DNA from 3 places in the Planococcus sp. PAMC 21323 genome. Region 3 is predicted to be linked to each of the others. Evidence: riboswitches for the same ligand, from Rfam matches in the RefSeq annotation. Region 3 holds a riboswitch; each other region holds the start of a gene.
What was found. Region 3 has a riboswitch for S-adenosylmethionine ahead of metK (methionine adenosyltransferase). Riboswitches for the same ligand answer to the same signal wherever they lie in the genome.
Positions count from the first base shown of each region.

Region 1: linked by a shared signal. The riboswitch ahead of PLANO_RS11175 (methionine biosynthesis PLP-dependent protein) and the one ahead of metK (methionine adenosyltransferase) in region 3 are both predicted to bind S-adenosylmethionine.
Region 2: linked by a shared signal. The riboswitch ahead of PLANO_RS12785 (O-acetylhomoserine aminocarboxypropyltransferase/cysteine synthase family protein) and the one ahead of metK (methionine adenosyltransferase) in region 3 are both predicted to bind S-adenosylmethionine.

Region 1 covers NZ_CP009129.1:2,210,781-2,221,864, reverse strand. Annotated here, with positions in the region: gene PLANO_RS11190 (ABC transporter permease) at 1-1,105, opposite strand, end outside; gene PLANO_RS11185 (Fe(3+) ABC transporter substrate-binding protein) at 1,178-2,227, opposite strand; gene metC (cystathionine beta-lyase) at 2,451-3,623, opposite strand; gene PLANO_RS11175 (methionine biosynthesis PLP-dependent protein) at 3,607-4,740, opposite strand; SAM riboswitch class I at 4,815-4,919, opposite strand; gene PLANO_RS11170 (LLM class flavin-dependent oxidoreductase) at 5,142-6,149, shown strand; gene PLANO_RS16110 (hypothetical protein) at 6,232-6,402, opposite strand; gene PLANO_RS11165 (hypothetical protein) at 6,586-7,428, opposite strand; gene PLANO_RS11160 (amino acid ABC transporter ATP-binding protein) at 7,593-8,315, opposite strand; gene PLANO_RS11155 (amino acid ABC transporter permease) at 8,308-8,967, opposite strand; gene PLANO_RS11150 (ABC transporter substrate-binding protein) at 8,996-9,775, opposite strand; gene pcp (pyroglutamyl-peptidase I) at 9,961-10,569, shown strand; gene PLANO_RS11140 (HAD-IB family hydrolase) at 10,608-11,084, opposite strand, start outside.
Region 2 covers NZ_CP009129.1:2,592,824-2,603,907, forward strand. Annotated here, with positions in the region: gene PLANO_RS12770 (mechanosensitive ion channel) at 1-136, opposite strand, end outside; gene PLANO_RS12775 (MerR family transcriptional regulator) at 344-574, shown strand; gene metX (homoserine O-acetyltransferase MetX) at 655-1,668, opposite strand; gene PLANO_RS12785 (O-acetylhomoserine aminocarboxypropyltransferase/cysteine synthase family protein) at 1,681-2,973, opposite strand; SAM riboswitch class I at 3,069-3,186, opposite strand; gene PLANO_RS12790 (glycerol-3-phosphate acyltransferase) at 3,320-3,961, shown strand; gene pepT (peptidase T) at 4,087-5,304, shown strand; gene PLANO_RS12800 (STAS domain-containing protein) at 5,351-6,370, opposite strand; gene PLANO_RS12805 (hypothetical protein) at 6,499-6,717, shown strand; gene PLANO_RS12810 (EamA family transporter) at 6,812-7,705, shown strand; gene PLANO_RS12815 (pyridoxamine 5'-phosphate oxidase family protein) at 7,793-8,215, shown strand; gene PLANO_RS12820 (RrF2 family transcriptional regulator) at 8,249-8,683, opposite strand; gene hmpA (NO-inducible flavohemoprotein) at 8,777-9,964, shown strand; gene hmpA (NO-inducible flavohemoprotein) at 10,260-11,084, shown strand, end outside.
Region 3 covers NZ_CP009129.1:1,034,111-1,045,194, reverse strand. Annotated here, with positions in the region: gene PLANO_RS05315 (helix-turn-helix transcriptional regulator) at 1-305, opposite strand, end outside; gene PLANO_RS05310 (DUF3916 domain-containing protein) at 797-1,303, opposite strand; gene PLANO_RS05295 (M14 family zinc carboxypeptidase) at 2,613-3,653, opposite strand; gene PLANO_RS05290 (LLM class flavin-dependent oxidoreductase) at 3,975-4,982, opposite strand; gene PLANO_RS05285 (alpha/beta hydrolase) at 5,015-5,821, opposite strand; gene PLANO_RS05280 (gamma carbonic anhydrase) at 5,935-6,453, shown strand; gene metK (methionine adenosyltransferase) at 6,509-7,705, opposite strand; SAM riboswitch class I at 7,908-8,019, opposite strand; gene pckA (phosphoenolpyruvate carboxykinase (ATP)) at 8,292-9,881, shown strand; gene PLANO_RS05265 (alpha/beta hydrolase family protein) at 9,934-10,713, opposite strand; gene ytkD (RNA deprotection pyrophosphohydrolase) at 10,694-11,084, opposite strand, start outside.

The sequences.
Region 1 (11,084 bases), 1.2 Mb from region 3:
TCAATTTTGGCAACAATTTAGCAAGCCTGCCATGCACAAGTCGTGCAAAGTTACCGACAATCAGTGAAAAGACGATTATGGTAGCGGCGCTAATTCCTGCCACAAACACTGAATTTTTTATATAAGACATAAATTCATCTAAAGGAATGGTTCCGAAAGTTAAAATTGTCCAGTCGATTAACTGAATGATTGGGATGAAAAAACCTAATGCTAATATTGTAAATCCATAACCGGCCGCTGCAAATGCTTTCCATCCAGTTAAACGAATGAGCGGCAACGGACGTACTTTGGTGGAAGAATAGCTATATTGGCGTTTTCCACGAAGAATTTTTTCTATTAGCAAAATGATAATTACAAATCCCATTAAAGAGGCTGCGAGTTTAATCGATGTTTCAATATCTCCTAAACCAAACCAGCTTTGAAAGATCGCAGTAGTAAATGTTTGAATGCCGTAATATTTTACGACGCCATAATCGTTTAATACTTCTAGTATGACTAAGCTGGCGCCTGCAATAATCGAAATGCGTGATATCGGAACAACTACTTGGAAGAATGTTCGCCAAGGACCTTTTCCGAGAAGACGCGTACTTTCGATTAAGGAAGCAGATTGTTGAGAAAGGAAAACTTGCGTAATGGTGTAAACGTATGGATACAAGAAAACTGTGTAGATAAAAATGGCACCCGGTAAATTCATGATGTCAAAGTATGCCGGATTGAGTTCCATGTTAAAATTTTCGCGAAGTGTTGACTGGATCACCCCGGTATAATTGAAGATTCCATGATAAGTGTACGCTCCAATGAAAGGAGGGATAGAAAGAGGCAAAATCAGAGCCCATTTCAAAAACTTTCGGAAAGGAAACTGATACTGGGCAATTAGCCAAGCTAAACTCAGACCGATGAAAATCGTTGAACCTGCTGTAGCCACAACGAGGATCATAGAGTTTTTAACAAACGACCAAAGGACGAATTCTTTCATATGCTCCCAATTTTCGTTAGAAGGGGTGAATAAACCTGTCACAATGGTCATGTTTGGCAAAAACAGTGCAGCAATAATAATAATGGCTGCCACTGTCCAAATATTTATGTTAGCGAGTCTCCGTTGCATAGCATTAATCACCTTTCCAATCGTCAGAAATCCCTTGCCGTTATAGGATACGGCAAGGGAATAGCTTTTAGATTATTTCCAGCCTACTTCGTTAAAGATTAAAATCGACTTGGCATTATTATCTCCTAGTGAAGAAAGAGGGATATCTTGTTCTTTGAATTCACCCCATGATGTTAGTAGCTCAGAAGGTTCTACGCTTGAGTTTACTGGGTATTCATAGTTAGCTTCTGCAAAAGTCCCTTGAGCTTCAGGTGCAGAAAGGAATTCAAGTAATTTTATTGCATTTTCTTTGTTTTTAGCAGTTTTAATGACACCTGCCCCACTAATGTTAACGTGAGTTCCAGTAGTTTCTTGGTTCGGGAAGTAAATTCCAAGACCTTCTGCAACTTCAACTTCAGCAGCGTCTTCAGAGTTTAACATTTGACCGAAATAGTAGCTGTTCATGATTGCAACATCACCGATGCCAGCAGCAATCGCTTTTGCTTGGTCACGATCTCCACCTTCAGGATCACGTGCGAAGTTGTTAACTAATCCTGCAGCCCATTTTTTTGCTTTTTCTTCACCATCAATTTCGATAAATGAAGCAAGTAAAGATTGGTTGTAGATGTTTTCAGAGCTACGGATTAATACACGACCATTCCACTCGTCTTCAGTTAATGCTTCGTAAGTTGATAACTCTTCAGGTGTTACTGTGTCTTGGTTATAAACAAGCACCCGAGCACGTTTAGTTAAACCGTACCACATTTGGTCTGTATCACGATAGTTTTCAGGAATTTGCTCTTCTAGTAAGTCACTTGTTACAGCTTGCAATAAGTCATCTTCTTTAGCACGGTATAAACGACCAGCATCAGCAGTTAAGAATAAATCTGCTTCAGTAGCGTCGCCTTCACGCTTGATGCGTTCAAGTAATTCGTCTGCATCGCCTTTGATCAAGTTAACTTTAATACCTGTTTCTTCTTCGAATTTTTTATATAGTTCGTCGTCTACGTCATAATGTCTTGCTGTATATAGGTTAACTTCATTGCTATCTGTTTCTTCTTTTTGTTCAGCTGCATCGTCGGTTCCGCATGCAGTTAAAACAAGAAGCAATAACGCTATGATAAGGTATAAAGATTTCTTCATGGATGTCTCTCCCTTTAATATGTAGTTGAGAAGGTAAATGAAAATCATTCTCAACCTCAATTATAAAGAGCTAATTGAGAATGTCAATCATTATCAGCTAAGGATGTGATTTTTTTTAGAGTTGTGTCTAAAAAAGTAAAATATGAAATTTGAATGATTCAAAAACAAAAAACATCTTTTACCGAGTTGGTAGAAGATGTCTTCAATTTAGTAAGGGAGTTATTTAATTAGCGATACTTAAACCTTTACGGCGTGCGACTTGCACAAGCGCTTGAGTTAAATCTTGTATCAAGTCGTCGGAATGTTCAAGGCCGACTGAATAGCGTAATAAGCCGTCAGTGATTCCGCGTTTTTCACGTTCTTCTCGAGGCATAGAACCGTGGGACATGGTTGACGGGTACGATAATATTGATTCAACTGCACCTAAACTGACCGCAAATATTGGGATTCTTAAGTGTTCAACAAAAATACGAGCCGATTTTTTATCAGCTAAGCGGAAGGAGAAGACGGCTCCTGCGCTTTTCGCCTGACGTTCGTGAATCGGATTACCCGGATGGAATGAAAATCCAGGATAATAAACTTCTTCGATTAATGGATGGCTGTGTAAAAATTCAGCAATTAGTCGAGCTGATTCGGTCGATTGAGTTAAGCGCGCCCCTAAAGTTTTAATGCCTTGAATTAGCAAATAAGAATCTTGAACACCTAAAACAGAACCAAAGGTGTTTTGGATAAAACCTAACCGATTGCCGAGATCTTCGTCATTTGTAACGGCCAGTCCGGCAATAATGTCACTATGACCAGATAAAAATTTAGTTGCGCTATGCAAAACAATATCGGCACCGAGTTCTAAAGGGTTTTGATAAAGGGGTGTCATAAATGTATTGTCGACAAATGTTAAGCAACCATTGGCTTTTGCTAATTTTGCAGCAATTTCGATATCTGTAATGTTCATTACAGGGTTTGAAGGTGTTTCTAAATAAATAACTTTTGTATTAGGTTTTATAGCATTGGCCATAGCATTTAAATCGGTCATATTAACAAATGTATACTCAATCTTGAATTTATCTAAAACTTCAGTGATAAAACGATAAGTTCCACCATATACGTCTTCGGAAACTAGGACATGATCACCGGAAGATAGGAGCATAAACGCAGAAGAGATAGCAGCCATCCCTGAGGAAAAGGCAAAACCACGCGTGCCGCCTTCGAGTTCTGCGATCGTTTCTTCAAGTGCGAGACGTGTAGGGTTACCTGAGCGGCTATAATCAAAAGGTCCAAATGAGTCTAAGCTTTTCTGATGAAATGTAGAAGACAAATAGATCGGTACGTTAACGGCCCCAGTGATTGGATCAACTCCGGTAGAGTGAATAAACTTGGTTTCAATACGATCGGTCATATTCAACAACCTCCTCTTTCAATTTTGAAAATGCTTGTGTTAGGTCAGCGATTAAATCATCTACTAGTTCAACGCCAACAGAGAAGCGCAATAAACGATTGCATACGCCACGTTTTGTACGTTCTTCAAAAGGAATATCTGCATGAGTTTGAGTGGCAGGGTAAGTGATAAAGCTTTCGACGCCGCCAAGACTTTCAGCAAACGTGATGAGCTTGATCCTTTCTAAGAATGGTCCAATCCAAAATTCTTCCTGCAACCGGAAAGATAGCATACCGCCCTTACCTGGATATAATACGTCTGAAACTTGCGGCTGACGAGATAAGAATTCTGCAATTGCTTTGGCATTCGCTTCGTGCTGTCTCATGCGTAAGGGTAATGTCTTTAATCCTCGAACCAATAGCCAAGAGTCGAAAGGGGAGAGAACAGCACCAACAGAGTTATGAAATGTAGCGAGTTTGTCGCAAATTTTGTCTCCTTTAGCGACAACAAGTCCAGCCAATACGTCATTATGACCCCCGATATATTTTGTAGCGCTGTGAATTACAATGTCTGCTCCAAGTTGAATTGGTTGTTGGAAAAAAGGGGTTAAAAACGTATTATCTACTATTAATAGAAGTTTATGCTTTTTAGCTAACGCAGCAAAAGCGATAAGGTCGATTTCCTGCATAAGCGGATTTGTAGGCGTTTCGATAAAAAGAGCTCGTGTATTTGCCGTTATTTTATTCTCTGTATCTTGTACGTTTTTAAATTCAGCGTAGATTGGATGGATATTATAAGTCGCTGAAAAATGATCCAATAAACGATATGTACCACCGTAAATATCTTCCGGTACTAATAATTCATCACCTGGACGGAACAAAGATAAAACCAATTGAATAGCCGCCATTCCAGAACTACAAGCATAGGCAGCATCAGCCCCTTCAAGTTTAGCAAACCCTTCTTCTAAAACAGAACGTGTCGGATTTTTAGTCCGAGTGTAATCAAAACCAGTTGATTGACCCAGTCCTTGATGCGCATAAGCGGTGGATAAGTATATAGGTGGGTTTACTGCTCCAGTTGTGTCATCACTGCGATTACCCAATTGAACCAATAAAGTTTCTAAACTCTGCTTTGTCATTTTGCTCATCCTCTCCGCAATAAAATAGGGGCTTTCTTCATAAAAGAAGAAAGCCCCTATCAGGAAACACATTCTTCTCATCTGCTAGGCAAAGCCTATTGGATTTAGCACCGTAGTCTTCGTCAGACTGGTTGCTGAGACTTCATAGGGCCAAATCCCTCCGTCTCTCTAGATAAGAAATATCTTATTAAATTGGTGGTGTTACTGTTTCGATGTTCCTTATCATAAATCATTTGATAGAGGAAAGCAAGAAAGAATTTTAATTAGTTTGAATAAAAAGAAAAAAGAGGCAAGCAGATTAGAAGCGATAATGCAGCTACCATTTTTCAAAGTCTGAGCAAAAAAAAGGATGTATTCATTAAACATCGCTACAATGGAGAGGAATAGGAGTGAAGGTTATTATGCAAATTAAGAAATTCGAAAATATTCCATTGTCTGTCCTCGATTTAGCACCAATCAATGAAGGTGCTGAAACGGCACAAGCATTCAAAAATAGTGTGGATTTGGCTCAACACGTGGAGTCACTAGGTTTTAATCGTTTTTGGTTAGCTGAACATCACAACATGCCGGGAATTGGTAGTTCGGCTACTTCTGTACTGATCGGTCACATTGCAGGAGCAACCAACTCGATTCGTGTAGGTTCAGGTGGCGTTATGCTTCCAAATCACGCACCATTGGTGATTGCTGAACAGTTTGGTACGCTGGAAACCATTTATCCAGGACGCATCGACTTAGGCTTAGGGCGTGCGCCAGGAAGTGACCAAGCGACCGCTCATGCATTGCGCCGTAGTTTGCAAAGCAATGGCGAAGATTTTCCGCAACAAGTAGCAGAATTAGAAAATTACTTTTCAGAAAATCCAGTGGGCCGCGTGCGCGCTTTCCCGGGAACAAATATGAACGTGCCACTGTGGCTTCTTGGATCGAGCGGGTTTAGTGCACAGCTTGCTGCATTAAAAGGGTTGCCGTTTTCATTTGCAAGTCATTTTGCACCAGATTATATGATGCAAGCCTTACAGCTTTATCATCAAAACTTTAAACCGTCAAAAGCGTTGGCCGAACCATATGCAATGCTAGGTGTGAATGTAATTGTTGCCGAAACACAAGAACGCGCGGAATGGTTAGCGACTTCTTCGCAACAACAAATGTTCTCATTAATGAGAGGGGAACCAACAACATTCCAACCACCAATTGATAAATTAGAAGATGTTTGGTCAGACCGTGAAATTGCCATTTTCCGAGATAAATTAAATTCTGAATCGATGATTGTCGGAACACCTGACCTTGTTAAGCAAAAGTTGAAAAACTTTATCTTAAAAACACGTGCCCATGAAGTGATTGTCCATTCACCGATCTTCTATCATGAAGAGCGGCTCCAATCATACAATTATTTGGCGGAAATGATGAAATAAATGAAACTCCTGTTCTCAGAGCAGGAGTTTTTTTTGCATAAAAAATCGCTTTTCCCTATTTTGGAAAAGCGACTTAGCTTTATTAGTGAAGTTCTTTAGCTATCTTTTCATCACGTTGTTGTGCTCTAAATATTTTTTCTTTTTCATCAAATGAAAATACAGGTGCTCCTTCGCCAATCATATTCAGAATCGCATTAAAATCTTCATCTAGACGAAGTTCAACTTCACGTGGATCAAGTACTTTGTGTTCCATTATGACCAACCTCCTCATTTAATAATCACCAATCATGGGACAACTAAAACAAGAATTACCCTTCATCTCTATTATACAGAATATTTTGTTTAATAGCGAAGGAATGGCTTTACTAACGTTGATTAATATCAATAAAAGAGATGCTTTAAAAGTCATTGTTCATAGACTTTTAAAGCATCGGTTTTATTGTTGGTTTGTTTCTGCATTTAACACCATGGATTCAAAAAATAAGCTAGGTGATGTTTCATACCATTCTAAAGAAGTTAAGTCAGCTGTTCGCTTATCAATGTATGAGTAAGCGAGCTGAGTGCGAGGATCATCAGTCAATTCGAGTTTAACTAAAGGACCTTCAGGTGTAAGCCAGTTGGACTGAGATAGACGATTTTTTAGTGAAAAGTCAATCCAATCATCTTCTATTTCTTCATTATCAAATAAAGGCGCTGATGAAGCCATTAACCAAGTTTGGCTTATGTGTTTAGGAGGGAGCCAAAGGTTTTTCGATAAGACACCTTCTTCAAGCGTAAGATCGGTAATTTCATGACGCAATTCCTGAACCCAATTGCCATTACCAAGTTGAAGATTTCGTGATACATACACATTCCCAATGAGCATTTCGCCGTTTGGAGTGGTGAAGGTGCCATAAGGATTAGTAGTCGGGTCAGAACCATAAACTGCTTCATCGAGTCGGACTATTGGTTCGGGGTTCCACGATTTAAAATCTGAATCTGCAAGACCGTTAATATTCATTGAAAATGTGTAAGGAATCCAACTAGTATTATCGATTTCTTCAAAAATAATCGAAGTCCCGTTAGAAAGTGAACGGTCAACAAGTGTATAAGTTCCAACATTCAAGCCGAGAAATGTCATTTCATAAAGTTGTCTAGTGTCGGACCCGTTCTTACTTACATCAGGTTCATTTAGCGTAATGAACGTTGGTTTATCAAGTGTTAAAATTACATTGTCTTTTGAGTAAAGTTCCACTTCGTTTTTTAAAAACATGACGGCTGTAAAAATGAACAGCGACATGAAAAATACTACTCCTATTAAAATCACTATTTTTCTAAACACGTTTTCCACCTCTGTTTTCTGCAAGATTACCAGAACTGATTATAACATGTGTAAGGTAGAAGATTCGTTCAACATTTGAGCATCGAATGAACAAAAAAAGCAGGTGCCCCAGAGGACACCTGTTACAGCACTTTATCCAGAAAATCTTTTGCACGTGTGGTTTTGGGGTTACTGAAAAATTCAATCGGTTGCCCTTCTTCGACTAGTACACCGTGATCTAAAAATAAAACGCGGTCCGCAACTTCACGAGCAAAGCCCATCTCATGTGTTACTACAACCATTGTCATACCCGATTGCGCTAAATCTTTCATTACGTCGAGCACTTCTTTCACCATTTCAGGATCAAGAGCGGATGTCGGTTCATCAAACAGCATGAGTTCCGGTTCCATTGCCAACGCACGAGCAATTGCTACACGCTGTTTCTGACCACCAGACAAGCTATTTGGATATGCTTTTTCTTTTTCCGATAAGCCGACGCGTTCAAGTAAAAGTCGAGCTTTCATTTCTGCTTCTGCTTTTTTCATCCCTTTTGCTTTAATCGGGGCGTATGTTAGATTCTCCAGCACCGTTAAATGAGGGAATAAATGAAAGTGCTGAAACACCATCCCAATTTCTTGACGGATTTTGTGAATTGTTTTTTTAGAAGCAGTTAAGCTTTTGCCGTTAATTTCAATAGAACCAGAAGTCGGAACTTCCAACAAATTTAAGCAACGCAAGAAAGTAGATTTACCGGAACCAGAGGGACCGATAATCGAAACGACTTCACCTTTTTTAACAGTAGCTGAAATATCACTAAGTACTTCGTTCGTGCCAAACTTTTTGTATAAATTTTGTACATCAATCACTTTGTTTCAACCTCCGTTCAAACACTCGTCCAATCATCGTTAAGCCCATTACAAGACACCAATATATGACACCGACAAATAATAAAGGCTCAAAGTTTCGGAACAAATCAGCACCGACTACTTGTGCACGTCTCATCAGATCAAGATAGCCAATGGTTGAAACAATCGCAGATTCTTTCGTCAAAGTGATAAATTCATTCATAAGTGCAGGGAGAATGTTTTTCAAAGCCTGAGGCAAAATGATGTCTTTCATCATAGCGCTATAAGGAACACCTAGAGCTTGTGCTGCTTCTACTTGCCCTTTATCAACTGCTTGAATTCCGGCCCGGATAATTTCCGAGATATAAGCAGACGAATTAAGACCAAATGCCAATATTGCTGACAAGAATGGTGAAATATCAAACCCTGTCAACTGAGGGATCGAGTAGTAAATAATCATTAATTGTAAAATCAACGGCGTTCCACGAAATATAGATGTATAAGCATCAGCAAACCACCGTAACGGTTTGATGCTACCAATTTTAAATAACGCCAATAAAGTTCCGAGAATCGATCCAAGTATAATCGCGAAAAACACGAATTTTAACGTAACCCATATCCCTTCCAACATGAAAGGGATATAAGGAACTATTTGTGAAAAATCAAGATTCATAGATTACATCTCTTTTCTGCTAGTAAATTTACTCTTCTTCAGACAACCATTTTTCTTTTAATTCATCCAATGCGCCGCTTTCTTCCATTTCAGCGAGAATAGCATTGACATCTTCTACAAGCTCGCTGCCTTTAGGAAATGCCACAGCCATACCAGGTGAAGCGGTTGTCGGGTCATCAAATGCACCAAGGTCTTGCGCTTCGATATAACCAAGTGCAACTTGCTTGTCCATATAGGCAGCATCGATACGGCCTGACAAAATTTCTTGGATTAATGCGCCTGAATCGTCTAAAGCTTTTAATTCAAAATTGATGCCCTCATCAGCGATGATGCTCTTCGCACCTTCTTCTTGTATTGTTCCAAGCTGAACACCAACTGTTTTGCCTTCTAATGATTCAAGACTTGATAGCTCAGATCCATTAGCTGTCACAAACATTTCGCCCGAATGATTATATTCTGTAGAGAAATCAACGTTTTCTTTACGGGAATCAGTTGCAGACATACCGGCAATAACCATATCGACACGATCATTTTGCAAAGCACCGATCAAGCCATCGAATTTCATATCTGTAATTTCTAATTCGTATCCTAGTTCGTCTGCAATGTGGTTGGCAAGGTCAATATCGAAGCCTACAATATCGCCTTCAGGGTTACGTGATTCGAATGGAGCAAATTCTGCAGATGTTCCCATTTCTAATGTTTCTTTTTTCTCTGAAGAGCCTGATTCTTTTTCGCTAGAACTTCCGCAAGCTCCCAGTACTAACGCAGATGATGCAAATAACGTGATAAATGATAATTTCTTAATCATGTATATTCCCCCTGATTTTTGTATGTTTATTCATTTTAATGAATTTTAACACATAGAAATGAGTTTGGGAAGTTTTTTTCCGATAAACTAAAAGTTTATATTTTCTGATATTTACATGAATACACAATAGAGTGTTAGGAAAGGAAAGAGGGATTGCGTATAATAGTGAGTAGGAGGCGATACTAGTGAAAAAATTACTGTTAACGGGCTTTGAACCATTTTTAGATTATACAGTGAATCCAACGATGAAAATAGTTGAAGCATTAGATGGAAAAACAATCGGTAATTACCAAGTGGTCGGCAAAATTATGCCTGTAGACTTTAATGTGTCTGGAGAGTTTTTACTCCAATTTATCGAAGAAGAAAATCCAGATGCTGTTATTTCACTTGGACTCGCAGCGGGACGATATAAAATTACTCCAGAACGAATCGCCTTAAATGTCAAAGATGGAGATGTTGATAACGAAGGCAATAAACCTGTTGATGAGCCAATCCGCAAAGAAGGAGAAGCAGCTTATATGTCGACCTTGCCGGTACGTAAAATGGTGGATCATCTACTAGCTAATGGCTTGCCAGCAGAAATATCAAATACAGCGGGTGCCTATTTATGTAATAACGTTATGTATGAAGGATTGCATTATGCCAAGCATAAAAAACCCACTTTGAAGACGGGCTTTATCCATATTCCGGCGTCACATGAATTAGCGATCCAGCACGGCCGGATTCCAAGCTGGTCATATGAGGATCTTGTTAAAGGTATTCAACTATGTATTGAAGTGTTAGAAGAAGCATAAAAAAACGGATCGCAATTTGCGATCCGTTTTTTTGATGGTTAAATAATTTCCCAATTGCGCCGCTCGGCAACTGTTCGTAGTTTTGGCTTTGGTTGTACAGCTACAGGGTGGCCAACAAGTTCAAGAACAGGTAAGTCTGAAGGGCTGTCTCCGTATGCATAACTGTTAGCCCAGTCAATATCCCAGCCTTGTAATGCTTCTTTGATTTTTTTTGTTTTCAGCTGACCTTGAACATGTGACAAAGGAGTTTTATGATCTAAAATATTATTAATGTAGAGTACTTCTGTCCCGATAATGGTCTTAATTGGTAATTGCTTTGTAACGGCATGAAGCAGTGGCGTAAAGGCACCGGAGACGAGCATAACGTAATCGTTATTAGCTACGTGTTCTTTTAATCGCTCTACGACCGTTGGATTCATATCCCCGTGCATTTGATCTGCAATTTCACTGAAAAATTGTTCGAGTTCAGTCTTTGTAAAAGTTTCTAATGAAGACAAGTAAGCTTGGACGGAACG
Region 2 (11,084 bases), 1.6 Mb from region 3:
CTTTAGTGAAAATAGCTCGTACAACCGTTGCAACAATCCATGCGACTAGTAATAATAATAATGCCCCTAAAACGTTTGGAATGTAGTCAATGATCGTATTTCCGACTCCTCTGAAAGAGTTGCCAATGTCATTCATAAATTCGTCCTCCTTTTGTTTTTTTTTCGCATTCTACTATTATTATCCCCTTACTTCTATGAAGCTAAACTCCTAGAAGCCAAATTGTAGGAAATTAATTGATAAATTAGATAAAAACATAAAATATCACTATTAATATCAGGATATTAATGGTTTGAGCTAACGATCTTCTTCTATTATAATTAAAAGAAAAGAGGAGGCGATCCTATGTATATGACAGTCCAGGAAACTGCAGCTTTTTTATCCATGCCTGAAGAGCAAGTCGACCGTTACGTGTTAGAAGGCCGCATTCGCGCAGTCCATGACGGGGAGCAATACATGATCAACACTTCTCAATTCGGCACGCACTTTCAACAATTGGAAGAGGCTAAATTAGCTTTGGAAGAATGGCGTGCTACGCCGATTCCGGATGACGTAGATATAAAAGATGAAGACTAACTAATAAAAGCATCTAGGACGGGTATGTCCTAGATGCTTTTGTATGTCATCTTCTCCGTACGTAATTTCAATAAATTTGTTTACTGGATAAGTTCTGGTACTAAAAGACTTTTTAACTTATCTTCTATAAAACCTCCCCATTTTTCAAACTCTATCAAAAATCCATCATGTCCAAAATCGGTTTCAATGATTTTCCAAGCTGCAGTCGTTTGTTTTTCAAGCCAAGGAACCATAAGTTCATTCGGATAAAGTAAATCATGGGTAAAAGATAAAGAATAAACGGGAACTTCTATAATCGCATCTTTGATATCATGGGTGTTCATGGCTTTTAACAATATTAAATAGCTATTCGCATCAAAACGACCTGCTAATTTTTTTCCTTGATAATTTAAATATGACTGAACATTAAATTCGCCATCTTTATCGCTTCGTTCAAACCGTTTATTGAACATATTGCCGCTGCGATAAGTGACCATGCCTGCCATTCTAGCTACTTCAAATCCTTTGATCAAACTAGCATCTTTATAATTTCCACCGTTATATTCCTTATCATTTTCGATAGCCACTATCCCAATATGATTAAAGGCTACTCCATAATCACTGTAATACGGCGTTACGGCTAGCGGAAGTATTGCATCGACAAATTCAGGATACATTCTCCCCCATTCTAGCGTTTTCATCCCACCAAGAGATCCACCGATTACCCCAGCTACCTTTTCGATGCCCAGTTTTTTTAATGCTACATATTCCGCTCGGACCATATCCCGTATTGTTAATGTTGGGAACTCTGCATTGTAGGGAGTTCCTGTAATAGGATTTATCGATATAGGACCGGTTGATCCATGACAACCACCCAATACATTAAAAGTAATCACCTGAAAAATAGTTGTATCCACTGGTTTCCCTGGACCTATCATCCCTGCCCACCAGCCCGGATTTTGCTCTGTGCCTACTGCATATTGATCACCAGTCAGCGCATGACAAACCAGAATAACAGGAGCACCTTTATCTCCGAGACGTTCATATGCAAGTTCTACATGTTCTATCGTCTTAGCTGAGTCCAGGGTTAACGAGCCAATGGATACTTTTTTCATGCCGATTCCTCCTTATACTTTTTCTAACACGGTCACTTGTATTGCTTGCTCTAAGTCAGCGATTAAATCTTCAGCATTTTCTAATCCGACAGAGAGTCGGATTAGCTCTTCTGTTACGCCTGATGATTTCAGCTCATCATTGTTTAATTGTTGATGAGTCGTAGATGCTGGATGGATAATAAGTGACTTTGCATCGCCAACATTGGCAACATGGGACCAAAGCTTAATGCTGTCGATTACTTTGCGTCCTGCTTCTCGTCCACCTTTAATACCGAAGTTAACAATCGATCCATAACCATCGTTTTTCAAGTATTTCTTCGCAATTTGATGAGATGGATGATCTTCAAAGCCTAGGTAATTGACCCATTCAATTTGTGGATGCTGTTTTAAATACTCTGCGATAATTTGAGCATTGTTATTATGCTTTGGAATGCGCAAATGCAAAGTCTCTAATCCTTGCAACAATGCATGAGCGCTATCAGGACTTAACGATGGACCAAAGTCACGCAATAATTGAACACGTAATTTTGTCGCAAATGCAGCATTCGGTACATCAATACCATAACGTAGCCCGTGGTAAGTTTTGTCCGGCTCGGTATAGTTCGGGAAGCGTGGATTGTCCCAATTGAATTTCCCTGCGTCTACCGCTACTCCACCAATTGTCGTTCCGTGTCCACCAATCCATTTTGTCGCCGAATGAATGACAACATCTGCTCCAAATTCAATAGGATTACTGCCATATGGTGAAGCAAACGTATTATCAATCAATAATGGCAAACCATGTGCATGAGCAATTTCTGCCACTTTCTCTACATCAAAAACATTTAAACTTGGATTACCGATAATTTCCCCAAATACTGCTTTTGTTTTATCTGTAATGGCTGCTTTAAAATTCTCTGGGTTTGTCGCATCAACAAATTTTGTCGTAATTCCATAACGCGGCAATGTATTTGCAAATAGATTGTAAGTGCCTCCATAAAGACTGCTATCCGCTACGATTTCATCTCCAGCTTCTGCAATGTTCAAAATAGAAAAAGCGATTGCGGCCATTCCTGAAGAAAGAGCTACAGCTGCAGTCCCACCTTCTAGTAAAGCTACTCGTTGCTCAAATACATCAACTGTTGGATTCATAATACGTGAATAAATATTGCCGACATCTTTCAAACCAAATAAATCTTGTGCATGCTGGGTATCTTTAAAAACATAAGAAGTAGTTTTATATACCGGTACACCTCTCGATCCCGTTGTTGGATCTACTTGTTGTCCGCCGTGTAATAATAATGTTTCTGGTTTTAAGTTTGTCATTTTCCATTCCCCCTATTTTTTGTTTTGTAACTGCGAAGGGGGACGAAAAAAGCCCCCTTCGCTAAGAAGAGGGCCGAATATACGGAGTTTTCCTCCTCTTATCTGTCAGAACCTATAACTCCGGTTCTGTAGGAATTAGCACCTTTCCAGACAAAATCGTCTGTTGGTTGCCGGGCATCACAGGGCCTATCCCTCCGCCACTCTTGATAAGAGTATTAAATTTAGTTTTTGATCTTGTTTTGTAGTATAGGAACTTTATTTCTGTTTGTCAACCCTATTAATCAAAATATTTTGAAACCTCACTCTATTTTAAACGTTATCTATTAATAGAATGGAGGAACCGGCTATGTTTATTTGGATTTTGCTATTATTTTTTATCAGCTATTTAATTGGTTGTTGTCATGGCTCTTTGGCGGCACAGCTGTTATCTGGTGTGAATGTCAAAAACGCTGGGATCAAAAATTCTGGTGCCTCGAATGCCGCTATTGTTTTAGGTTGGAAATACGGATTGCTCGTTGCTATTATTGATATCTTTAAAGGTTTTGCGGCAGTTGCAGGGTTACGTTTACTACTAGGTTTAGGTAATTTCTCTCCTGAACTCATATGGACGATGCTATTTATTGGCGGTGCTGGAGTTATTTTGGGTCACAATTTCCCGTTCTTTATGAAGTTTGATGGAGGTAAAGGAACCGCTTCTGTTATTGGCGTCATGATCGCACTCGACTGGAAGCTTGGTATACTTGGCCTATTATTATTGATTGCCGTTTCTCTTATAACAAACTATCTTGTCATTGGTGTACTCGTGTTATATGCAGTTTTCTTTGTAATAGCATTTGTCCCTGCAATTGGATCTTGGCCGCTAGTAATCTCTACTCTTCTTTTCACAATGGCCATTTGGAAACACCGTGAAAATATTATGCGAATAAAGAATGGCAATGAAACAAAAGTATCTTCGATTTTTCGGAAGAAACCTTCAGCACCTATTTAATACGAGTGCAAAAAAAATTTTGTTATTAAAACGATGTCCACCCTGGGCATCGTTTTTCTTTTGCGACAGAATTTTCTTGCTTCGTGTTAAAATAGAATCAAGACTGATTTTAGGGGGATTTATACATGTTTGAATCGTTAATTGAACGACTTGTTCGTTATGCAAAAATTGATACACAATCTGATTTCACAAGTGAGTCAACACCTTCTACACCGGGGCAATGGGACTTACTCCACGAACTAGAAAAAGAAATGACAAGTATCGGACTCACAGATGTTGGTATGGACGATGCTGGGTACCTTTTTGGAACCTTGCCTGCAAATACAGATAAAAAAATTCCGGTCATTGGTTTTCTAGCTCACGTTGATACAGCGACTGATTTCACCGGGAAAAATGTCAATCCAAAACGTATCGATCATTACGATGGCCAAGATATCCAATTAAACGATAGCATCCAGATGACCGTATCTGATTTTCCTGATTTGAAAAATTACGTCGGTCATACGTTGATCACAACAGACGGCACGACACTTCTTGGTGCTGACAATAAAGCTGGTATTGCGGAAATTATGACAGCCATGGATTATTTAGCTCAGCACCCAGAAATCGAACACGGAGAAATTCGCGTCGCCTTTACACCTGATGAAGAGATTGGTCGTGGTCCTCATAAATTTGACGTTGATCGCTTTGGTGCAGAGTACGCTTATACGATGGATGGAGGTCCGCTTGGCGAATTACAATACGAGAGTTTTAATGCAGCGAGTGGTAAATTGATTGTTCAAGGGAAAAGTGTTCACCCAGGATCAGCTAAAGACAAAATGGTAAATGCGCAAACGGTCGCGATTCAATTCCAGCAAGAAATGCCCAAAAATGAAGTTCCTGAACTAACGGAGAACTATGAAGGATTTATTCATTTGAATAGTTTTGAAGGTACTGTGGAATCTGCTGAATTAAGCTATATCATTCGTGATTTTGATAAAGAAAAGTTTGAAGCGAAAAAGCGCCATATGCAAGCTGTTGCAGAAAAACTTCAGCAACAATATGGAGACGAAGCCATTCGTTTAGAAATAGAAGATCAATATTACAATATGCGCGAAAAAATCGAACCGGTTATGGAAATCGTCGACAACGCCGAACGTGCCATGATTACTTTAGGTATCAAACCGAATATTGTTCCAGTTCGTGGAGGTACCGACGGCTCTCAACTATCTTACATGGGACTTCCTACACCAAATATTTTTACAGGCGGCGAAAACTATCACGGGAAATACGAATTTATTTCCGCTGAAAACATGGAAAAAGCTGCACAAGTCATTATCGAAATTGTTAAATCAGCTAAATAAAACTCAAAAAAGACGTATTGGATCTAATCCAATACGTCTTTTCTTCTTATATAATACTTCTGCCATTTTGAGCTAATGCATAATGAATACCATGCTGCAAAGTTTGGAAACACTCGAACTTTGATAAATTGATAGATGCCTCTGTAATGGTCTGGCTCATCTTCGCTGAAATACCAACCAAAATGGTTTGTGTGCCGATTAAAGAAGCTGTCGACCCAAGTTTTTCAATCAACATTGCCGCATGTTGTGTGAAATTAGTATTTAACCCTGTCAGGTCCAAAATTAAGTATTTGGATTTATACTTTGGCATATTCTGCAAAGTTTTCACTAATAGTTCCTCTGCACGCGCCTCATCATATGTTCCGAGTAGCGGGACGACAACAATATCTTCAAGAACTGGAATAAGTGGTGAGGAAATCTCTTTGATCATATCACTGAGTTCCTGTGTCTTTTCATCTACCAATCGTTCCAGTTCATTGATTTTTTCCGCTTCCTTTAAACGAGACAAACGATGAATGTTTTTTTCAATAGTCTCCTCTGAAGGAAAATATTGAATGACACTTTCTTCAAAGCCGTCTAGCTGATGATGCACGATCTTGTACCAAATGTTCTCATTGAATAACGAAGAGAAAATGCCGGCGTAATGGGCAGGCAGAAAGCTGCCCCCCTCCGTTTTTTCTTGTGCTACATTTATTAAATGCTCCCAGCTGTTTTTTAAATGTACTTTTAACGTACGTGCTTCTATATTCAAGTCTTTAATTTCTGCTAGTCCCCACCCTGCAGAAGCATACGTGTTCGTGATCAATTGAGACGCCTCTGCAACAGAGACATCTTCCATGCTCTGAAAATATCCTCCTACTATTAAACCCTGACGAAATCCTGTTGATTCTAACACGACATTTGCAGCATCCTCCCCAGAAATTTCTTCTATAGAGTCGAAAAACATTTTCATAGCTGTCGATGTCCAAAAAAGAACAGATTCCTGTCCTTCAAATAAAAAACGTCCTTTGGCCAAATCCCATTCGAAATTTAAGCCTCCTACGGTTATAGCTGGATTAGTAGTCATTATAAAGCTCCTCCCGATCATTGATTTTATTTTATCACAATTGCTATTTTCTTAAGTAAAAACTTCATGTTTTAAAATTTTCATTTAAGGAATATATATAATAATACAAAAAGGAAGAGGTGTACTCTATGTCAGAAAAAGAGCGCGACCGTAAACCGAGTGATCAGGCTCCTATGGACAATCCTGAGCAGTATAAAACAGATGAGAAAACTTTAACCGAAATGCATAAAGAAGAAATGAACGTCGATCCTATTCCCATGGAAGACTTAAAACAAGAGCAACGAGATGAAAAAGATAAACGTGGTTCGAAAGACAGTTCTTCAAGTCAAGAAAAATTTCCAGAGTAAACAACATAAGTGAACGTTTAGTAAAAAACCCGTAGAGACTAGTCTCTACGGGTTTTTTATGCTATGATTCTCATTTGAACAGGAGTGAAAACGAATGAAAAACTGGATTTATCCACTTATGGTCGTTGTAGCAGCTAGCTGTTATGGGGTCCTTTCCACGATTATAAAGGTAGCTATGAAAAATGGTTTCACCGCTGCAGAAGCAGTTACTAGTCAATACTTTATTGGGTTCGCATTAGCGGCTCTTTTATTTTTTGTCACACAACGTAAAATGCCCAAAATTAAAGGGTGGAAAATATTAGTGCTTTCCGGTAGTTCTACGGCAGTCACGGGTATGGTTTACGCACATTCATTAAACTATTTGCCTGCTTCTTTAGCGGTTGTCCTTCTTTTCCAGTTTACATGGATTGGTATGTTTCTTGATTGTATTGTGAATCGAAGATGGCTTAAGAGAACAGAAGTGTTTTCTTTAATTTTATTATTTGCAGGTACTCTACTTGCAGCTGGTATTATCGGCACTGACTTGAGTGGAATTCAATGGCAAGGTTGGGCTTGGGGAATGGGCGCTGCTTTTTGTTTTTCAGCATTCATGTTTATTAATGGTAAACAAATTCCTGGTATGGATACTTCTGCACGCCTGTTCTACGTATCGTTTTTCGCAGCCATAGTCGTCGGGTTTTTCCAAACACCTGAAATTGTTTGGAACGGACAGTTGTTTAGTGAAGGCTTATGGATATACGGATTATTACTGGGCTTTTTCGGCATAATTATGCCGATTTATTTCTTCTCGGTCGCCGTGCCACATGTTGGCTCTGGACTCGCTTCTATTTTAAGTGCAATGGAGTTGCCAGTCGCTGTAGTAGCATCTGTACTCATCTTGCATGAGACATTATCTCTTCTTCAAATCTTAGGAATTTTTATCATTTTAATCGGAATGATACTTCCGAGTATGTTTGATCGAACCCCTAAAATAGTTCAACAGATTTAACGGCCTGCTGCTCCAGCAGGTCGTTTTATGTTTAGTTCGAGCAAAATAAGGAATAGATAACTACAAAGACAAAAGGAGTGGTACTGGATGAATCAACAAGAAGTAAAAAAAGAGGCATTAAAAATACTCGAAAAAAGTTATGTGGGAACACTTGCAACTGTTAAAGGCAACAAACCCCATTCGCGTTATATGACTTTTTTTAACGATGATTTCACACTCTATACGGCTACAAGTAAAAAAACACAAAAAGTTGATGAATTAGAAGCAAACCCTCATGCCCATATACTTTTAGGCTATGACGGTGAAGGCGTTGGCGATTCATTCCTAGAGATTGAAGGAAGCATGTCGCTAAATGATGATCGTGAAATGATTGATAAAGTGTGGAACGAACATTTAGAAGGCTGGTTTGAAGGTCCGGATGATCCAAACTTAACCATTCTTGCGATTAAACCAACCCGTGTACGCTTAATGAATAAAAAAGGACAAGAACCACAAACTCTCGAACTGTAAACAAAAAACCGGCTCAACGTTATGAGCCGGTTTTTATGTTTTAAGAATTTCGCGAAGTCCTTCTTTATTGAACATTAAATCTTCAAGCGTATATTCATCAAGCACTGTCAAGTAAGCATGAAGCGCCTTCCCTAAAACGCCGCGAAGGCCACATACCGGTGAAATTGGACATCGATTTGTAGCTGAATCAAAACATTCGACCAAATGAAAATCATCTTCCATTTTTCTCACGACAGTCCCAACATTAATGTTTTGCGGGAGATCCGCAAGACGAATACCGCCACCACGACCTCTAACAGTTTGGATAAACCCGGCTTTTCCAAGTTCAAATGTAACTTTAGTTAAATGATTTTTAGATATATTATATGCTTCAGAAATTTCTTGTATGGTTGTCAGCTTATCAGCTTCTTTTGTGCCTAAATAGATCAATACACGTAATGAGAAGTCTGTATACATGGTCAATTTCATTTTTCTCACCTCTTCTGCCTGTCTATTATAGCGATTTTATCATTTGTTCGAAAGTAAATGAACCTCGACCAAAATAGAAAAGGAGTGTTTTATATGTTATCAGAACAAACACGCGAAATCGTTAAATCTACTATACCTGTTTTAGAAGAACACGGAGTAGCTATTACTACTCGATTTTATGAAAATCTTTTCGTCGCTCATCCTGAATTGCTCAACATTTTTAATCAAGCAAATCAAGCACAAGGTCGACAACAAGCTGCACTTGCAAGTTCTGTACACGCAGCTGCCGTTCATATTGATAATTTAGAAGAAATATTGCCAACGGTTGTTCAAGTGGCACATAAACATGTAAGCGTAGGTGTCTTACCTGAACATTACCCTATTGTTGGTGAGTATTTATTAAAAGCGATGAAAGAAGTATTAGGGGATGCCGCAACCGATGAGATTCTTGAAGCTTGGGCTGAAGCATATGGCGTTATTGCAGATGCTTTCATACAGGTTGAGAAAGACATGTACAAAGAAACCGAAGAACAAAAAGATGGTTGGATGTTTTTTAAAGATTTTATAGTAGCACGAAAAGTAAAGGAAAGTGACGTCATTACTTCTTTCTACTTGAAACCTGCAGACGGATCGAATATACCACCTTATACACCGGGTCAATATATTTCAATTCGTTTGACAATGCCCGGAGAAGAATTTTTAGTTATTCGCCAGTACAGTCTTTCTCAAGCACCGAATCCAAACGAATTCCGCATTTCCGTTAAAAGTGAAAATGACAACGATCCAAATGGCGTAGTCTCAAACTATTTGCATCGCAGCCTCAATGAAGGTGACCCCATTGAAGTAAGCGCTCCAGCTGGTGTCTTCGTTTTAGATGTCTCGAAAACTACACCGGTGGCTTTTATTAGTGGGGGTGTCGGTATTACCCCGATGATGAGCATGTTTGAAACGGTTGCGCATTCTACGCCCGAACGTTCCACTACATTCTTGCATGGAGCGCGAAATGCAAATCAGCACGCATTCGATTTAGATATTCAATCGTATGCCGAAAAAATGGAGAATGCTCGCTATAAAACCGTTTATTCAGATGAGCCCAATGGTTTTATTACCCGGAAAATGCTAGAAGACTACGTAGATCCTGCGAGTGATGTTTACGTATGTGGACCACCTCGCTTCATGGAAATTATGATCCACGAGTTGCACGGCATGGGGATTCCAGAAGAACAAATCCATTACGAGTTTTTCGGCCCGGCGATGGATTTACGTATGGATGATGAATAAATGCACTATCGCCCAGCATCCGCTGGGCTTTTTTGCGCTTGGACAGTATTTCGTGTATTTGGACAGTAAGTGATGTCATTCGGACAGTATTTCATCAATTTGGACAGTATTCGAACGGAAGTCGACAGTATCGCCATTTAATGGTAATAAAAACATTAAAAGATGATGCACTTACTTGATGTGACACTTTTGTGAACCTAAATGTGTCTAAATTTTAAAGATGTATTTTAAATGTATCTTTAAAAAGATTACAAGAGTATAGTCAAGTTATAGAAAACAAAAGGAGAGATTGACTATGTTATCAGTAGAAACAAGAACAATCATTAAATCCACAGTACCGGTATTAGAACAACATGGTGGAGCGATTACAACAGTATTTTACAAAAATCTGTTTGAAGCGCATCCAGAACTTTTAAATATATTTAATCACGCAAATCAAAAACAAGGTCGTCAGCAAGCAGCTTTAGCAAACACGGTTTATGCTGCAGCCGTTCACATTGACAATCTTGAAGCCATTCTTCCAGCAGTTGTGCAAATTGCCAATAAACACGTTAGTTTAGGCGTCAAACCTGAACATTATCCAATTGTTGGTGAGTTCCTATTAAAAGCCATCAAAGAAGTATTGGGTGATGCAGCAACAGATGAAATTATGGGAGCTTGGGAACAAGCTTATGGCGTTATCGCAGATGCCTTTATCGGCGTTGAAAAAGACATGTACGCAAATATGGAAACGCAAGAAAATGGCTGGAGTGTATTTAAGGAATTCACAATTGTCCGCAAAGAAAAAGAAAGCGACAATATCACTTCTTTCTATTTGAAACCAGTGGATGGTAAAAACGTTCCTACTTACAAACCTGGCCAATACATTTCTGTACGCATGGCAATTCCAGGCGAACAATTTTTATTCAATCGTCAATATAGCCTTTCTCAAGCAGCTCGTGAAGACGAATTCCGCATCTCTGTTAAACGTGATGCAGATAATGACCCGAACGGTCGCGTATCGGTTTACTTACACGATGAAATGAATGTAGGCGATCGCTTTGAAGTGAGTGCACCTGCTGGCGAATTTGTTCTTGATACAGAAAAAGATTCACCCGTCGCGTTTGTTAGTGGTGGCGTT
Region 3 (11,084 bases):
AGACTGATCACCGGGCCAGCTGATAGGGCTGCTAGCAATGCAAATACGCCCATTGAGATTGTCCACTTGTTCAGTTGAGCATTTTGAATTTCGTTTTTCATGATTTCTACATCTCCTTTGACTAAATCGTCTAAGGATACGTTAAAAAGAACACTCATCAGCAATAAATTGTGTATGTCTGGATAGCTTCGTTCATTTTCCCAATTTGAAATGGTTTGCCGAGAGATATAGAGTTTCTCAGCTAACTCTTCTTGGGAAAGCTGTTCTCTCGTTCGGTACTTTTTGATTTGTTTGCTGAGGTTCATTTTACTCGCTCCTTCTAATTCGAGAGTAGTTAAAAAATGAGGGGGGTGCTATCAAAACTCTTTATAATTAAGTGATTTTACCATGTCAAAACTCTTTGTCATAAGTATTCCTGTTTTGAATGTAACTTAATTAGTAATAAGTTACATTCACATCTAGGGAAATTTTTAGGCATTTACTATGAATACTTGTGCTGAAACAAAGAAAAAAAACATGGATATAACGACAAGCATGTACCCCCAAAACTCTTTTCGATCCCTCTGGATTCTTTCAAAACCTGCTACCAACGTCAAAACACCTAGAATCAGCATGAGATATGGCATTAATGTAAAGTCCTGACTCCATAGAACATAGGCTGCTAACCCAAATCCGACTACTTGTAGGATGATCCTAATTATTTTAAGAATAGTACCTCTCCTCTAACTAATATTTTTCAACTAAATCACAGTTTTGAATGCAACTTAATTAGACTTATGTTACATTCAAAAGCGCATTATTTAATTTCCTCTATAAACCAAATTTCACTTTCATAATAACCATCCTCATCATCAATAACTTCTTTAAAACCAGATATGGCAAAATCGTCAGGAACGGCTAACTCCCAGTCAGTTTGAATGTTTCTGTTATCTGAAAGAGGAATCCATTTATAATAATCGCTATCCCTGTTAAAGAAATCTTTAAAATAATCTTCCCCTTTGAAGATGATAATTTGCGAATTCCATAAACTAGGCAAGGTAATAAAGACAGTAACACGATATTTTTCTTCATCATGTGGCTGCAGCCCTTTTAGATATTCTGCGCGATCCACTAATGTTTGAATGCACAATCGTTTGGCCTTCCGAGGAGTTTTATCTGAGCTGATAAAACCTTGGCCGACCGGTAAGTGCATATGCCAGTAGCCATTGTAAAATTCTGTTGGAAACTCCAGTGTATTTTCTTCGATCCGGTTGACCATATTCTCCGTCTTCCGTTTAATCCCCCGGATTTTTTTCTCGCGCATATAATATTCTCCTCACTTTTAGTATCAAGCATAAATAAATTATGGGGATCGATAGAAACTAATTATATTGAATCTGAATGTAACTTAATTGCTATTAAGTTACATTCAGATTCAGTAGATAATTTCTATAATACTTATCTTTTAGCGCGCTTAGGCAAGAATAAAGAGCTACTGCCCATTAATATTCCTCCCAGTACTGCAAGAAGTACGCCAACTATAATCCAAGTTGTAGTTAAAAAAGTGGATACATAAATTCCTGTAGTTAGGATTAACAGTCCTATAAACATACATGATAGTAGCTTCCCCATTTTCTACCTCCAACAGATATTTTGAATGTAACTTAATTCACAATAAGTTACATTCAGATTTCTTTGTGCGATATAAAGAAACATTTATAGTTTCTCTTGTTTTATCCAACTCACTATTCGATAAGAACCGAAAAAGTTTACTAGTAAAAGAAGGAGCAAAATAAATATCCAAATCCCCAAGCTACTAATTTCTTGGAGGGCTTGGGCATTAATAACAATAAACCATAGAATCCCGATGGCTAAGAGATAAAGTAAGACATTAGGTATTATCCAAATCATTTTTAATCCCATATTCTTCATACTCTTATTCATCTCCATTTCATGTTGAATGTAACTTAACTGCACATAAGTTACATTCAAATCCTATTCTTTCCAACAAATAACCTACGCAGGATTTTCGGGGATTTTTTAAAATCGTCTAGATTAGTTTGCAGCTCGTTGATTTTTTGATTATGACTTATGCTCAACTCGATAATTTGGTTAAAAGATCGTGATAAAACTAAAAAAAAGTAATACACTTTCAAGAGTTCGAAAATCTTGAAAGTCATTATTTTTCCTCAAGTTGCTTTATTCTTTTTTCTAGCTTTTCAACTTTGGAAGTATTAAGTACTGCTATAGCTAGGATTATCATCATTAAAGAAAATAAAAATATCGTCTCCATCAGTTCTCCTCCTTGCATATCATTATTTTTAACTAGATATAAATTGATAAAAATGAATAATTTGTTAATTAAATTATAACATTACTTCTTAAGCATAAATACCTGAAACTTAAATCAACGTAGTACAAATAATACCGTTCGTAAAAGTACACATTTGCGAACACTCTAAAATCAGCACAAAAACACAAAAAAGAACGTTCGTAAAAGTAGCGAAACACTTTACGAACGTTCACGTTTTACATATACATTTACGAACGCTTTTTTGGACCCATTCTTATTAACCTCTAAATAATATTAACCTTAAAGTAAAACACTACTTCTTTCATTCCACATTCCAACTTCATTCAGATGTACGATTTTCTTGGTAAGATAGTGTATCCCAGAACGAAATGTCCGCGTCTTCTATAGAGTCATCTGCAATTGCGCGAACTGTAGCATCAAGTGTCGTGATGGTTTGTTTAATTAAATAGCCATTGCTCTTTTGTCCCAATACATACGACTCGTAAGTATGATCTGACATGCCACGCATCTCGAATAAAAGGGTTGAAATACCATATTCGACTGCAATACCATTTCGACTAATTGTTTCTGCATTTCCACCTCGATACTTGCCTAAATGTCCCCATCCTTTTGAATCGATGGCATCAAATACCACGGCTCCCAGCTGTTTGGATTTTAGAAGTACTTCCGGGTCAACATTTGGTGTTGTCGGGTACAAAATAGAACCTGAAACCAGTTCTCCATCTCGCTCGCTTTGAGTACCTTGATGATGCAAATCAATCATGTAATCAATATCATACTTGCTCATCACATTTTCGTGGAAAGCTTTAGTTTCAGGTTGGATTTTGGTAATGTGATCGCGGTTCAAGTCGATGCCGTCCGCGTTATAGCGTGTGAGATTCCGCTCTCCTTTCGCTATGTAATCATCTAATGAAAAATTCACATCTCCCATAGCTCCATCAGGATTTAGCATAGGTACGATTAAAATATTGACGCCATCTGTTACACCTTTCATCTTGCCTGTTCCAAGATGTTTAATAAATTCAAGCGTGCCTTCAGTTGTAAGCTGTTCGTTGCCGTGTTGTTGAGTCAGAAAAAGAATTGTCGGGTTTTCAGGATTCGTCACATATTTAACTAAGTACAAATCACGCCCTTTAATACTTTGTCCAATTACTTCAAGTTCCATATTTTTTTGTTTGGCTTCTTGAGTCTGTAAAAAATCTGCCATTTCATCATATGTGGTCAGTATAGATGTGTTGATGGTTTCATTGCCACCATAATTTGGGCCATTTCCAACTGCTCCGACTGCGGGAGACATAAATGGCGAAGCACCCAGAACCATAGCTCCAGCGATAGTTAAAGTTATCATTGTTTTGCGCATTGTTTTATTGCTAGCTGTTTTCGTCATATTCATTTTCTTCATTCATATTCCACTCCTAAAGTTTTTTTAGAAACATTTTCGAGAAAATTAATACAGCTCCGTCTCCAGCCTCCGTTCAGAAGTATTTCGTCACCCTAAGTTCTTTCTTCTTTATTATTTAAAATCCTCTAATTGCTTTTAAAATGATTAAATGGAATTAGTACGTTTTAAATTAACAGTCTATTAGTCACGTTGACCGCTATGCCTTTCTTCTTAACATAAAAAAACCACTTCCTCTAACAGAAGTGGTAGCATCCTATCCGTGAACAAAGCGATTTCAATTTAACTACGTCTCTTCATTTCTTGCGCAATCAATTCGAAGGTTTTGAGTTTGTCCTTAAAATCGTAAGCTGCAGAAACCAACATGACTTCGTCTGCTTCATATTCTGAAGCTAATGTTTCAAGTTTGTCTACGACATGTTGTGGTGTTCCTACTACCATGCGCCGACGATTTTCAGCAACTAATAGCTTTTCAAATTTCGAATATGGATAAGCTCGTGCTTTTTCAGGAGCTGGTGTGCCTTGTGAAGGCATTCCTTGTGCTCCCATTGACAGTGATAAATCTAAAGAAGAAGCTACCCATTCTGCTTTTTCTTGCGTTTCTTGGCAGACAGCGAAAATCGCAAACCCAACATAAGGTTTACTTCCATCATATGATTTAAAATGTTTTCGGTATTCTTTTGTAAAGGATTGGCCGCCTTCTCCATTGATAAAATGAGCGAATACATAGGTCAGTCCTTTTTCGGCGGCAAGAACTGCTGAACTTCTGCTTGTCCCTAACATCCAGATGGGCGGATGATTCGGCGTCATAGGAGTTGCTTTCATGCCATAATAAAGGTGATCTTCAGGGATGGAATCGGTCAAGTACATCCGGAGTTCATCTAATTGTTTAGGAAATAAACTGGTGTCGCGTTTCTTTCCTTCATTTAACGCATATGAAGCACGTGGCATGCCACCAGGTGCGCGACCCATCCCTGCATCAATTCTTCCGGGATACAAGGCCTCGAGCAATTTGAAGTTTTCAGCTACTTTAAATGCAGCGTAGTGTGGCAACATTACGCCACCTGAACCGAGACGAATGGTAGTTGTGACAGCTCCTAAATGCGCAATTAGCAATTCAGGAGACGAGCCAGCCAAAGTAGGTGCATCGTGATGTTCTGACACCCAAAAGCGTGTATAGCCCCATTTCTCAGCGTTTTGTGCAAGTATAGTGGTTTGTTTTAATGCTTCTTGCGGCGTACTGCCTTCTGAAATTGGTGATTGGTCTAATACGCTATACTTTAGCGCCATAAAGTCTCTCCTTCCCTTCTAAACAAGACATTTTATTCTTCAATCAAGTAGCCGACCGAACGCAATACGGTATGGATAAATCCTTGAGTGGCCAAAAAGACTTCTTCTTTTTCAGGTTCTTGAAAAATATCATGATAGCAATATTTCCACTCTTTATAAAAGAACTCAGTTAATTGTTGTTTTAGCAACCATTGACGAGCTGCTTCTTTTTCTGTGATTAAATCCCGTTCCGCCGTATACAAGCATGTCGGAATTTGTGGGTAAACCTCAATAGCTGCCGAAGTTTCTTTCATATAACTTTGCAATTCTTTATACCAACCCGCTGTAATAACGGTATGATATTGCTTACTCTCGTTTTCCTGACTAACAGAAAATTGATCTCTCATTAAATGACGCAATTCGATGCCATGATCTATTTTCCTGCGCCCTGTTAACTGGGCAACACCCGGAAATGCATTTGGAGCTTTTGGTGGCAGTTTTTTTAACTGCAGCCAAGGAGACGTAAAAATGGCTCCGGCTACATTAAACTTACGATGACCCAAAACATTCATCGCAATCGTCGCACCTAGCCCGTGAGCAATCACAAATACTGGTAAATCATTGTCTGACGCGAGTTTCAGCATTTCCATAACGGCTTGTTCATATTCTTCAAACGATTCGCGGTGAACATTATCCGCCCCCGCATTTTTGCCGTGTCCAGGTAGATCCCCTGTGTATACATGAAATCCGACCGAACGCCATTTTTCAATTTGCCAAGCATAGCGCATATGCTGTTCATATGCGCTATGGATTAACACCACTACTGCTTTTGCTGTACCTTCAGCCTGCCATTTCCACATAATCAAACTTCCTTTCCTTGCCAATCAGCTCTTGATGTCGTTTTGTTATTTGACGTTTCGTTTTGTTTTGATACGATTATAGAATATCTTATCTTGTTTAAAGGAGCTTTGCCATGATTTATCCATATAAAGACAAATTTCCACAAATCGACACATCTGCTTTTATTGCAGACTATACGACAATTTCTGGCGATGTAACCATCGGTGCTGACTCATCCGTTTGGTTTAATACCGTTATCCGTGGTGATGTTTCCCCAACCATTATCGGCAATAAAGTAAATATCCAAGACTTGTGCATGCTTCATCAAAGCCCAGGCAAAACATTACTTCTAGAAGATGAAGTGACAATCGGGCATCAAGTAACGCTTCACAGCTGCATCATTCGGAAAGGTGCGTTAGTCGGCATGGGTTCTATTATTCTCGACGGAGCTGAAATTGGAGAAGGCGCATTTGTTGGTGCAGGTAGTCTCGTGCCGCCAGGAAAAGTGATTCCTCCTGGCATGCTAGCGCTTGGACGCCCTGCAAAAGTCGTCCGTGAACTTCGCGAAGAAGATAAGGAAGACATGGAACGCATTGTCCGTGAGTATGCAGAAAAAGCTACCTATTATAAATCGCTCCAAAAAGAGGAATAACTAAAAAAAGGACGACTAGGCAGGGATGCCCAGTCGTCCTTTTCGTTTTATTAGCTTAAACGCCAGCTTGTTCTTTTAAGATAGCTGCTTTGTCAGTACGTTCCCACGGCAAATCAACATCCGTACGGCCAAAATGTCCATACGCTGCAGTTTGTTTGTATATTGGACGACGTAGATCCAACATTTTAATGATGCCAGCAGGACGCAAGTCAAAGTTTGCGCGTACCAAATCATCTAATTTGTCTTCATCAACGATGCCAGTTCCAAACGTATCAAACGCGATAGATACAGGATGTGCTACACCAATTGCATAAGCTAATTGCACTTCACATTTATCTGCAAGGCCAGCTGCTACAATGTTTTTCGCTACATAACGTGCCGCGTAAGCAGCTGAACGGTCAACTTTTGTCGCGTCTTTTCCTGAGAATGCGCCGCCACCGTGACGTGCGTAACCACCGTAAGTATCAACAATGATCTTGCGTCCAGTTAAACCTGCATCTCCTTGAGGTCCGCCGATAACAAAACGACCAGTTGGGTTGATAAAGTATTTCGTATCTTCGTCAATCCATTTTGCTGGTACAACTTCGTTAATTACGTATTCTTTAATATTGCGTTGAATTTGCTCTAATGTTACTTCTGGGTGATGTTGAGTTGAGATAACAATTGTATCCACGCGAAGCGGTTTATTGTTTTCATCATATTCAACTGTTACTTGTGTTTTGCCATCTGGACGCAAGTATGGAAGAATTTCCTCTTTGCGTACTTCAGCTAACCGACGAGCCAATTTATGTGCCAATGAAATCGGTAATGGCATTAATTCTTCGGTTTCGTTGTTCGCGTATCCGAACATCAACCCTTGGTCGCCTGCTCCGATGTCATCTAATTCTTTATCTGTCATTTGACCATCACGTGATTCAAGCGCTACGTTAACTCCTGCAGCGATATCAGGTGATTGCTCATCAATTGCTGTAAGAACAGCACTTGTTTCTGAGTCAAAACCATATTTAGCGCGTGTGTATCCAATTTCTTTAACTGTTTGTCTAACAACTTTTGGAATATCTACATAAGTAGTTGTCGTAATTTCTCCTGCTACTAAAACAAGTCCTGTTGTAACAGTCGTTTCACACGCTACACGTGCGTTTGGATCCTCGGCTAAAATAGCATCTAAAATTGCATCTGAGATTTGGTCACAGATTTTATCTGGATGCCCTTCTGTTACTGATTCTGATGTAAATAATCTACGGTTTTTCAAAAAATGTTCCTCCTTATATCCTGCGAGATTGCTCTCGAAATTGATACGGTACTCGTTTCCCATGTCAAGTCCGTTCCAGAAAATCTGGATTGAACTTCAAGCCGTTTGTGGCCTTTGCACACGAGGATTAAGGGCATTTCATAAAAAAATCCCTCCACTCATTCATTATGAGGAAAGGGAAAATCATCATACGCACCTTTCACTCTTATCATCCAAGGCTTGTTCACCTTGTTCAGGTTTGGCACCAACGCTACAAATGCAGCAGGTTGCCGGGTTTCTTAGGGCCTGTCCCCTCCACCAGCTCGGAATAAGAGTATCCGTTCAATTTTTCATCATACGGAAATAGCACTGCGATGTCAACATTTTATTCAAATAAAAATTGACAGACTTTGCGATTCATACTTATAACACTACAACATATTAAAATGCACAAATATTCTTTCTATATATAGTGTTAATCTCTTCCACTTTTTTTAATTTCTATAATGGATTAGTGTAGACTAATAAACCTAATGTGTTATACTAATGAACGAATATACATCCTCCCCATTACTATGGGAATAAAAGAAAAGGAAGGTACATATATATGACTTCAGTGAACTTTGCAAACGACTTGAAGGAACTTTTAACTGGCCAAAATGTGCATGTTCAATTATCAGTGCCACAATTAGTGGAAGCAGCAACATCCCGCAAGGAAGCGGTATTAACTCGGGAAGGCGCTGTAAAAGCGGAAACAGGCAAGTATACTGGCCGCTCACCGAAAGACAAATACATGGTGGAAGAAGAAAGCTCTAAAAACAAAGTCGACTGGGGCAATGTGAACCGTCCAATTTCTAGCGAAGTATTTGAAAAACTATACGCTAAAGTAATCAACCACTTGAAAGATAAAGATGCGCTTTACGTTTTCAAAGGATTTGCCGGAGCTGACCACGAATCACGTGTGCCTATCCAAACAATCAATGAATACGCATGGCATAATCTATTTGCTCACCAATTGTTTATTCGTCCGTCGGCTGAAGAGTTAGAAACTCACGATGCTGAATTCACTGTTGTCTATGCTCCAACTTTCCAGGCAGACCCTGAAGTTGACGGTACAGCATCAGAAACATTCATAATCGTATCGATGGAACAAGGCATTATTTTGATCGGCGGAACTGAGTACGCTGGCGAAATGAAAAAATCGATCTTCTCTATTATGAACTACTTACTTCCTGAAAAAGGTATTCTTCCTATGCACTGTTCAGCAAACGTTGGTCCAGAAGGCGATGTTACTTTATTCTTCGGTCTATCGGGAACAGGTAAAACGACTTTATCAGCTGATGGCGATCGCAAGCTAATCGGTGATGACGAGCATGGCTGGTCAGATAACGGCGTCTTTAACATTGAAGGTGGCTGCTATGCTAAAACCATTAATTTGTCTCGTGAAAATGAACCACAAATTTACGACGCAATCCGTTTTGGTTCAGTACTTGAAAACGTTGTAGTAGATCCTGAAACACGGATTCCAGATTATAACGACGGTTCATTAACTGAAAACACACGCGCAGCATACCCAATGCAAGCAATTGATAATATTGTAGACCCTTCAGTTGCAGGACATCCAAAAACGATTGTCTTCTTAACTGCTGATGCATTTGGCGTATTGCCTCCAATCAGTAAGTTGACAAAAGAACAAGCGATGTACCATTTCCTAAGTGGTTATACTTCAAAACTAGCAGGAACAGAACGCGGAATTACTTCACCTGAAGCTACGTTCTCAACTTGCTTTGGTTCACCTTTCTTGCCGTTACATGCAACTGTATATGCTGAAATGCTTGGCAAGAAAATCGACGAGCATGGCGCACAAGTCTTCCTTGTGAACACAGGCTGGACTGGCGGCGTTTACGGAGTCGGTAGCCGTATGAAACTTTCTTACACGCGTACAATGGTTCGCGCTGCAATCAAAGGCGAATTGAACAATGTACCAACTGAAAAAGAAGCAATCTTCGGTTTTGAAATTCCTACAGAAGTACCTGGAGTTCCGACTGAAGTATTAAACCCGCGCCATGCATGGTCAGACAAAGCAGCATACGACCAAAAAGCAAATGAATTGGCACAAGAATTCCAAGAAAACTTCAAAAAGTTCGGCACTGTCGCACCTGAAATTAGCGTACAAGGCGGCCCAACTCAAAAATAAAATTTCAAGAAAGCCCGTTCGGAAAAAATCCGAACGGGTTTTCTCTGTTTTTCTAAGCTTCCTGCTCTCTCATCCACTCGCAAACCGCTATTACTGTTTGTCGATTAGCCGCAGGTGGAAAAAAGTGGGTGTAATCAGTGAAATACCAAGTTTCATGTGGCTGACCATTCAACTTTAACGTCTTTTCTAACAAATAGGCTTGCTCTGGTGAGACATTGTCATCTTGTAATCCGTGGATGATCAAAATAAGCGCAGCATTTTCTTCAATTCGTAGTAATGGATTGCGGTCTTCAAAATTAATGATAGCCGTATTTGGAGTTCCTCCGTATAGCCGCTTCATCATACGACGCATGTCGGGGCGTTCTTTATACGTTAATACTGTGTCCGTGACACCTGCCCATGTCACAACTGATGCAATATCTTTACGCAAAATAGCTGTCCATAACGCCATAATGCCGCCTCTAGAAAATGCTAGCAAATGGACATAATCATTACTGAATTTTTTTAGCACATCAACTGCGTGAACTGCATCCCACCGATCTTCGCCTGCAAATTCGTCGCGACCCTCACCGCCTCGATTGCCTCGATAATACGGAGCAAATACAACAAAACCTTTAGCCGCAAACTGAGCAATTCGCGCAGGACGAACCATTCCAATCGACTGAATGCCACCTCTTAAATATAAGATACCACTATAACTTCCATTTATTTTTGGTTCTGCTAGCATGCCTTTCACTCTCAAACCTTCTGACCAATAGACGATTTCTGTCAATTGAACGTGAGGATTTGGAGAAGGATAGCGCTTTTTTGTATCAATCGTTCCATTTTCCAAGTAGTTTCACCTTCTCTATGATCGTTGCCATTCCATCATCTTTCATTAAAAAACTAAACTCATCTGTAAGTTTTAACTCTTTTAGTAAGACAATGCCTTTTGTCTCAAGAAGTGGGATGCTGTCTATTTGGTCGACTGTCCCGATAAAAACTGTTTTGCAAAAAGGCTTTTCTGTGTAAACAACATATTCCGCCAACCATTCCAACTGCTTTACCCGGGCTCCTGTTTCTTCATAGACTTCTCTTGTGGCAGCCTCTTGTAAACTTTCACCAACTTCTACTTTGCCACCTGGAAACTCTAGGCCACGTTGATTGTGTCGCGTTAAAACCCAGTCGCCTTTATAGCAACAGATTACTAGAACGTGTTTACTG